DNA from 4 places in the Cryobacterium sp. BB736 genome. Region 3 is predicted to be linked to each of the others. Evidence: predicted binding sites of a transcription regulator. Region 3 holds the regulator's gene; each other region holds the start of a gene.
What was found. Region 3 encodes LexA, which represses DNA repair genes until DNA is damaged. Its sites were predicted from a motif close to TCGAACANNTGTTCGA; they were not measured.
Positions count from the first base shown of each region.

Region 1: the regulator LexA is predicted to act here: its motif matches at 1,337-1,352, upstream of IRG63_RS06015 (HNH endonuclease signature motif containing protein).
Region 2: the regulator LexA is predicted to act here: its motif matches at 830-845, upstream of IRG63_RS02520 (HNH endonuclease signature motif containing protein).
Region 4: the regulator LexA is predicted to act here: its motif matches at 873-888, upstream of IRG63_RS06570 (DNA polymerase Y family protein).

Region 1 is NZ_JABXWQ010000001.1:1,233,170-1,235,368, forward strand. It holds gene IRG63_RS06005 (YrdB family protein) at 1-332, opposite strand, end outside; gene purU (formyltetrahydrofolate deformylase) at 358-1,254, opposite strand; gene IRG63_RS06015 (HNH endonuclease signature motif containing protein) at 1,371-2,199, shown strand, end outside.
Region 2 is NZ_JABXWQ010000001.1:542,702-544,900, forward strand. It holds gene IRG63_RS02510 (hypothetical protein) at 1-263, shown strand, start outside; gene IRG63_RS02515 (SHOCT domain-containing protein) at 325-636, opposite strand; gene IRG63_RS02520 (HNH endonuclease signature motif containing protein) at 875-2,199, shown strand, end outside.
Region 3 is NZ_JABXWQ010000004.1:451,369-453,567, forward strand. It holds gene IRG63_RS11645 (LysM peptidoglycan-binding domain-containing protein) at 210-554, opposite strand; gene lexA (transcriptional repressor LexA) at 819-1,502, shown strand; gene hflX (GTPase HflX) at 1,656-2,199, opposite strand, start outside.
Region 4 is NZ_JABXWQ010000002.1:30,465-32,663, reverse strand. It holds gene IRG63_RS06575 (hypothetical protein) at 1-610, opposite strand, end outside; gene IRG63_RS06570 (DNA polymerase Y family protein) at 899-2,199, shown strand, end outside.

The DNA.
Region 1 (2,199 bases), on a different contig from region 3:
ATGATGCCGCTGACGAGCGCAACGCCGGCGAACAGGGCGCCGACGACCGGCTGATCCATCGCGAACCAGGCCGCCGCGGCAGAACCCATGACGGCGACCTCCACCACTACTCGGCCTACGATGCCGAGCGGGAAGCGCGCCTTGGGTGAGCGGAAAAGCCCCCAGAGAACCGCGGCCGCCAGCGGCATCCCGATGCCGAAGCCGATGCCCGGCCAGGGGAGGGGCCAGGCGCTGAACCCCCAAAGTCCGACCGAGAAGAGTGCGAACAGTTCCAGCAGGAACCTCAGCGCGTCGTTCGGCGTCAGTCGGAAATCCTCGGGAGGGCTCGCCACAAGGCAAGCCTACGTCCGGGCTATGTCACTTGAAGATGATGGTGCGCTGCCCGTCGAGCAGCACGCGGTTCTCGGCGAACCACTTGACGGCCTGGGTGAGAGTGCGGCTTTCCTCGTCCTGGCCGATCGCGACGAGCTGCTGCGGCGACTGGCTATGGTCGACCCGCACCACGTTCTGCTCGATGATGGGGCCCTCGTCGAGGTCACTGGTCACGAAGTGCGCTGTGGCGCCGATGAGCTTGACGCCGCGCGCGTGAGCCTGTCGGTACGGGTTCGCGCCCTTGAACCCGGGGAGGAAGGAGTGGTGGATGTTGATGGCCCGTCCGGCGAGTCGATCGCACAGCTCGGGGGAGAGGATCTGCATGTACCGGGCCAGCACCACCAGCTCGATGTCGTACTGCTCGACCGCGGCCAGGATGCGCTCCTCGAACTCGAGCTTCTGCCCGGGGGAGAGCACGGGGTGCGACTCGAACGGGACCCCGTAGAAGTCGGCGAGGCCGCCGAGCTGCGGGTGGTTGCTGAGCACCAGCGGGACCTCGATCGGCAGGTGGCCGGCCCGCTGGCGGTACAGCAGGTCGTTCAGGCAGTGCCCCTCCTTGGAGACCAGCACCAGGGTGCGCATGTGGCGCGCGACGACGTCGAGGGTGAGGTGCATGCCGAACCGGTCGACGACCGGGGCGAGAGCGCGCTCGAACACCTCGCGACTGGATGCGGACTCCACCTGCACGCGCATGAAGAACCGGCCGGTGTCGAGGCTCGCGAACTGCTGCGACTCGGTGATGTTGCCTCCGGCCTCGACGATCGCGCCGCTGACGGCGTGCACGATCCCGGGCCGGTCGCTGCAGACCAGGGTCAGGACCCAGTGGGTGAGACCGTCCGCGTCAAGAAGTGCCACCGATCCAGCGTATTGGATCCCGCGCATCCGCCTGTCGCTGCCATCCCGGACCGACTCGTCCTCCACAGGGAGTCCAGAAGATTCTTATCCCGATGTGATTGAACATGCTTCACATATAGCTTCGACAGTGAGAAAATTGAAGCATGCAAACCAGCGCAGCTACATTCGAGCAGGAGCTCGACGATGTTGCGGACATGCTGCGGCGGATTCTCAACCGGTCCGACATCGCCGGTCTAGCCGATGACCCGCTGCTCTCCACGGTGCGAGCGACCGAGGCAGTCGGTCGGCACCTTGACGCGCTCCGCGCCCTGCTGGCCGGAGAAGTGGCGCAACGCTCTCGAAGCGAACTGCGCGCGGATGGATTGGCCGCCAAGAAGGGCTGTGGCTCAGCGAACGAACTGTTGCGGCGTCTCACGCTCGCATCCGGTGAGAGCGTGCACCGTCGCATCCTCGTCGGCAGCGAGACGCGCTCGCGATTCTCGCTGCAGGGGGAGGAGCTGCCCGCCGCCTTCCCCCGGGTGGCTAGCGCACTGGAGTCAGGCGAACTCGGCGTCGACTCTGCGCACACGATCATCCGCGGTTTGTCCTCAGTGCGTGATCGAGTGTCAAGCGATGGCATCCGCGCAGCCGAACTCGAGCTCACCGCCGCCGCAACCGGCAGCGGACCCGACTCTGCCTTGCCCGCCTCAGCAGACGAGATTCGCATCCAAACCGAGCTCTGGAAGCTGCATTTGGACCAAGACGGCACCCTCCGAAATGAGGAGCGTGCCATGCGCATGCGCGGCGTTCGACTCGGCCGCGAACGCGACGGCCTCATCCCCATTTACGGCGGGCTCATGCCCGATGTCGCGGGCAAGCTGCTCGCGGTCTTCAATGCGTGCCTCTCCCCGCGTACCGCGCCTGCCTTCCTCCGCGAAGAAGAACTCGCAGCGGCCCGGCTCGAGGCCGATCCCCGCACTCGCGACCAGCAGC
Region 2 (2,199 bases), on a different contig from region 3:
CCATGAGCGGCTCGCACTCTGCCTACAGCGCAAGCCGCTGCGCACTCGCCCACCTCGGCGAGTCGGAGCCAGGGGCCCGCCTCGTCGGCGTCGCCTACTTCGATACAGACGGGTACTGGTTTCCAATCGCCCCCGGGCCGCGCGGCGTCTACGTCCCCCGCTCATTCAGCGACGGAACCGCTGCGATCCTGGACGGCGCAGCGGTCGCCGAGCGAGTCCCTGCGATGCGGAGCGTCCCTATCGCGGTCGAACTCCTCGGCTAGCTCCCCCGCGTGCTGGTTTCAAGACGATCGCTTCGCGATCCCGGGGCCGGCGAGTCCGTGGTCAGTCGCCGGAGAGCACTCGCAACCGGGCTTGGCCGTGCTCGTCAGTCGAGATCACGCCACGCTTCAGCAGGTCATCCAGTTCAGCCAAGCGCGCCTCGATGCTCTTTTCCGGCGCCAGCAATGCGCTGTTCAGCGCACGGACAGAGAGATCGGCATTGAGGGTGAGCGGGTTGTGCCCTACACGCTTGACCTTGCGAACATTCAGCACAATCAGGACGACCACCGCTGCTGTACCGGCCAGGATCAGGATGCCGACAATCGCGAACAATGCGGTGAACGTTGGGACGACAGATTCCATCTCGGGGAACATCTGCGGCGCCTCTCGGTGCGGGTGCGGTGTGTGGTCTCACACTAGTGAGGGGAGGAGTCAGCGGGGCCTCGACAGGCTCGACCACCGATAGGTGCAGCGGTTTCGAGACGACTGCGCTTCCCGGCATGCCTCAACATCGGAGGGCGAAGAGTCCTCCACAGACCGAGGCGTTTACGACTTGTCCCCGGCTGGCTCGAATGTAGATTCGAATGTCGGGTGGTGGTGTCACCATCGTTACATGACCAACTTCGACCCGTTCGCACCCGGCGCGGTACTCAGTATCCGGCACCTGGGTGACAACGAATTGGTCGACGCCGCCCGCACCATTGAAGAAGAGTACGGGCGGCAGCTCGACGCCGCCCGACTCGCAATCGCGGCGGAGGTAGAGCACCGCTCCTGGCGGATGTTGGGCAGCGATTCACTGGCTGCCAAGCGCGGATGCCGCAGCGGCACCGAACTGCTGGAGCGCACCACCGGTGCGGCGGTGAACACCATCCGCAAGCGGATCAGACTGGGGGAAAAGCTCAGGGACCGCAGCAACCTGGTCGGCGAGGCGTGGCCGGCGGAGTTTTCGGTGGTCGCCGCCGCAATGGCGGAAGGGAAACTGTCGCAGGACTTCGCGGCGGCGATCGTCGACGAACTCGCGCCGGCCGCTCACCGAGCGAACCCCGACCACCTGCGAGCGGCGGAGACCGCGCTGGTGGAGTCCGCGGCCACACCGACAATGACCGCCGGGGAGCTACGGATCCAGGCTGTGGTGTGGCGTGCGTACATCGACCCCGACGGTGTTGCCCCGGACGAGGAGGAGGCCCTCGCCAAGCGCGGCATCCGCCTCGGACGGGTCAACGGCGGTCTGGTGCCGATCTCCGGCAACCTCACCCCGCTGGTGGCCGGGCAGCTGGAGCGACTGTTCAACGCCTACCTGACCCCACGCCGGGAACCCGCCTTCCGACCCGACGGCGACGCGCCTGCGGAAGCTGAACCGGACGAGCTGGTGATCCGCGTCGACCGCACACCCGACCAGAAACGACACGATGTACTCGGCGGCATTCTGTCGGCCGCGGCCCGCGACCCGGAGACCCCGAAGCTGAACGGGGCGGCACCCACGGTGCTGGTCACCGTCAGCGCCGAGGATCTGCAGAACGTCACCGGCGCCGGCTGGATCGACGGGATCGACGCCCCGCTCTCCATCAAGACCGTGCGGCAGCTGGCCTGCACCGCCGACACCCAGACCGTCATCCTCGACCAGAACGGTGCGGTGATCGCTCTCGGTAGCCCCACCCGCGGGTTCACTCCCCAGCAGCGCAAAGCGATCGCCGCCCGCGATGGCTACTACTGCGCAGCACCCGGCTGCGGCGCGCCCGGCGACTGGTGCGAAATCCACCACGTCATGCCCCACGCCGAAGGCGGACCCACCGAAATCGACAACGGGGTGCTGCTGTGCTGGCACCACCACCGCACCCTCGGTCGCTCAGGCTGGGAGATCCGCATCAACGAGGGCGTCCCAGAATTCCGACCACCATCCTGGATGGACCCCAGACGGGAGTGGATCCGCGTCAGCAA
Region 3 (2,199 bases):
ACCGCCGGGTCGCGCCCGTTCCGGACACCTGCGGCCACGCGCCACGCCGCGCCCGTTCCGGACATCCGCACCCTCCCGCCGCGACGCGCCTGCTCCGGACATCTGCGGCGCGTGTGCCGGGCGCGCCTGTCCGGAACGGGCGCGGTCCGCCGAGACACCGCCGTCCTCTCCCCTACAGGCGTCCGCCGGGCGATTCGCCGGAGGCAGCGTCAGTTGGAGTAGGCCGCCGGAATGGCCAGGCGCTGACCGCCTTGCACCTCGGAGCTGGTCAGCCGGTTGAGGCTGAGGATGTCGGCGACAACGTCACCCGGGTCGGCTTGCGGCGCGATGTCGGCCGCAAGTTGCCACAGGGACTGCCCGGCGAGCACCGTCGTGTACTCGAACTCATGCGCGGAGCCTTCGCTGTCTGCGACCGCGCCGCCCCCGTTGAGCGCGAACGCGCTGATGGCGATCACGACTGGGGCGGCAACCAGGGCGGTGATCACTGCGCGCCCACGACGAGTCAGCCGAAGTCGGGCCACGGGCTGCGCTGCGGTCATTGCTGTCTCCTTCATGGTGCTCCTCCTCTAGTGATCTCGCCGTACTGGGTTCTCGTATCCGACGCTCGGCCGGGAGCGCCGGATACGAAGCTTTGTTCCGAATGTATCTTCGATAGTGATCGAAATCAAGTCAATTTTCGAAGTGTGTCGCGGCGAGTTATCAACACGCTCGAAGAAATGTTTGTTTTGGTCACGAGAGGCGGATACAGTTTCGATTGTCTGGACTACAGACAATCAGCAGCCACTGACATTGATGTGGCGTGAGGGGTGGAGGACCCTATGAGCGCGATCGAGAACGGGCGCGGCGAGGCGGGCGCGAAGCCCGGTACCCGACGCCGCAAGAGCCTCAGCGAGAAGCAGCTCGCGATTCTCGAGGTGATCCAGCGCTCGGTCGCGACGCGCGGCTACCCGCCGAGCATGCGTGAGATCGGCGACGCCGTGGGTCTCTCCTCACTGTCGAGCGTCACTCACCAGCTGAACCAGCTGGAGCTCAGCGGCTACCTCCGCCGCGACCCGAACCGCACCCGCGCGCTCGAAGTGCTCATCGAACTGCCGAGCCAGCCGGAGGAGAGCACCATCCCGGTCGGAGACGCCGCGATGGTCCCCCTGGTCGGACGCATCGCCGCCGGCATCCCGATCACCGCGGACCAGCAGATCGACGAAGTGTTCCCGCTCCCCCGCCAGCTAGTCGGGAAGGGAGACCTCTTCATGCTCAAGGTTGTCGGCGATTCCATGATCGACGCGGCCATCTGCGACGGCGACTGGGTTGTCGTGCGCCAGCAGAAGAACGCCGAGAACGGCGAGATCGTCGCGGCGATGCTCGACGATGAGGCCACTGTCAAGGTCTTCCAGCAGCGCGACGGACACACCTGGCTGCTGCCACGGAACTCGGCCTTTGCGCCCATCCTGGGCGACCAGGCAGAGGTCCTCGGCAAGGTCGTGGCGGTGCTGCGGGCGGTCTGACCGCCGACCCCTTCACGAGACTGCAGAAAACGGCATTCTGAGCGCTCAAAATGCCGGTTTGCGCAGTCTCGGTGGGAATCTCGGCTGAAGGGGATCTCGACAGGCTCGGATCTCGACAGGCTCGGTCACCGAGGAGGCACGATCACCGATGGGTCAGGCCGACACGACCGCCCAGCGGCGAAGCTCGGGGGCGTAGTGCGCGGTCACGAGCGCGTGCACGCGCGTGCCGGACTCTTCGTAGTCGGTGGACAGCACCCGACCGTGGTCGTGCAGACCCGAGATCACGTCGCCACGGTCGTACGGCACCAGCAGTTCGACCTCGATGTCCGGCGCGGGCAGCAGCCGGGCAATCTCCCCGAGCAGCTCCTCGATGCCCTCACCGGTGCGGGCGGACACGAACACCGCGTTCGGTTCCAGTCCGCGCAACACCAGGCGAGTGCCGTCATCCACCAGGTCGGCCTTGTTGAACGCGACGATCTCCGGGATGTCCCGCGCGCCCACCTCGCCGATGACGTCGCGCACGGTCGCGAGCTGGCTGGCTGGGTCCGGATGCGATGCGTCGACGACGTGCACGATGACGTCGGCGCCCGCGACCTCCTCGAGGGTGGAGCGGAACGCCTCGACCAACTCGTGTGGGAGGTTCCGCACGAACCCGACGGTGTCGACGAGCGTGTACCGGCGGCCGTCCTCGGTCTCC
Region 4 (2,199 bases), on a different contig from region 3:
ACCGGTCGTCCTCAAGCTCGCCGTACAAGCCGTCGGGAGCCTGCTCGCAGCGGTACTGAAGCCAGCCCGGCGCTGCCACTTCCGCCATCGGCACCCATTCGCGCGGTGTGCCGACGTCAGCGAGATACGCCTGAAAACTCGGGATCTCACCGACGTCGAAACCCGCCTTCTCAATGCACGGGACGAGCTCATTGACCAGGAACTCATAGAGGAACTCGTGCTGCGACTCGTTGAGTGGGGCCAAGTACTTGGGATCGGGCGGGTATTTCGCGTTGCACACGTAGTGCGCCAAAGCGAAGGCGGCCCGTTGCTCTATCCGATGCCCAATCGACAGACCGCCATCGGGTTCAACGTCGGCGTCAAACCCTTCTTCTCTCAGACACTGAGCAATCGCTTCTGGAGATTCCGAAGGATCAAGTAAGCGCACACGAGCCACATCCGGAATCTGCACCGTCGGATCCGCGATGCGCGCCTCATCCGCGTAGAACTCGAGGTGCTCCTCAATCAAGCGCTCTGCGTCGGCTGCAGAGAGTGGATCGGGAGTCGGCAGGCTGCGGCCGGTTGCCACGCACGAGGTGAGCAGCAAGGCGGTTGCGGCGGCCGCGATCATTGTGATCGCTCTCAGGTGGTTACGGATCGCCCAGCGACCAGGTCGACGGCCAGTTATGGAGTCCCCCTCACGCATGGGGGTCATCCTGCCACACGGGGTCGCGGGTTTCGATGGACCTGTCGGCAGTGTGATCAGCCTTAAGGCGCGAGCGCCGCGCGATTAGGCGAGCGCGCCTGCAATATCGTGCGCGCTCGCACATTTGGACGGCGCTCGGCAGGCGGGTGGAAGGCGGCCGAACCTGAGCGTTTCCGCGTTGCGCTGCTCGAACAAAGGTTCGATAATTGGTGGATGAAGCAACCGATCCAGCCGCCGGGCACCGCGCCAGAGCGCGTCATGCTGCTCTGGTGCCCGGATTGGCCCGTGATCGCCGCCATCCGCACGCACGGGCTGAAACCGGATGCCCGGATCGCGCTGATCGAATCCGGTCGAGTGTACGCGTGCTCGGGATCCGCTCGCGCCGAAGGCGTCAAGCGCGGCCTCAAGCTGCGTGAGGCGCAAGCCCGCTGCCCCGACCTCATCGTGCAGCCCTACCGCGCCGACGAGGACGCCCGCGCTTTCGAACCGGTGCTCACCGCGATCGAGGAGGCCATGCCGGGTGTGCAGCCGCTGCGCCCCGGGGTGTGCGCCATCCGATCCCGCGGCCCAGCCCAGTTCTACGGCAGCGAGGAGGAAGCAGCGCTCTGGCTGCTCGACCACGTCGACGCGCTCGGCGTCCCGGCCAGCCGGGTTGGCATCGCCGACGGCGTGTTCACCGCGGAGCAGGCCGCGCGCAGCCCGCAACCGCAGCGCATCCGGATCGTGCCGGCCGGCGACGCGGCAGCCAGCCTCGCTCCACTGCCGGTCAGCATCCTCGACGACCTCGCACTTACAGGGCTGCTGCGCCGGCTCGGTGTCTACACCCTCGGCGAGTTCGCCGCACTGCCCGCCGAGCTTGTGCTCGACCGCTTCGGCGACTCCGGCGCCCGGCTGCACTCGCTCGCCGGCGGACGCGACTCCCGCCCGGTCATCGCCCGCGTCCCACCGGACGAGCTCGACGCCTCGATCGACTTCGAACCGCCGCTCGACCGCGTCGACCAGGTCGCGTTCGGCGTGCGCGCGACGGCGGATGCCTTCATCCGCTCGCTCACCGACACGAAACTCGTGTGCACCGCGGTGCTCGTGCAGCTCGAGTCGGCGAACGGCGAACTGTCCGAACGCAGCTGGCTGCACCCGCGCTCGTTCACCGCGGCCGAGGTCGTCGACCGGGTGCGCTGGCAGCTGCAGGGCGGCAGCACCGAGACCGGGCTCTCAGCACCGATCGAGCGCGTGCGGCTCATCCCGGAGGCGATCGACTCGATCGGCAACCACGAGGAGGGGCTGTGGGGGTCCGGCCCGGACGAACGCATCCACCACGCCCTCTCCCGCGTGCAGTCGATGCTCGGCCGCACCGCGGTGCTCACCCCGGCGATCGGCGGCGGCCGCGCTCCGGCCGACCGGATGACGCTGGTCCCGTGGGGCGACCGGGTGCTGCACGAGCGCGAACCGGACCGCCCGTGGCCGGGACGCCTGCCCGACCCCGCCCCGGCCACCGTGTTCGAGCCGCCGCGCCC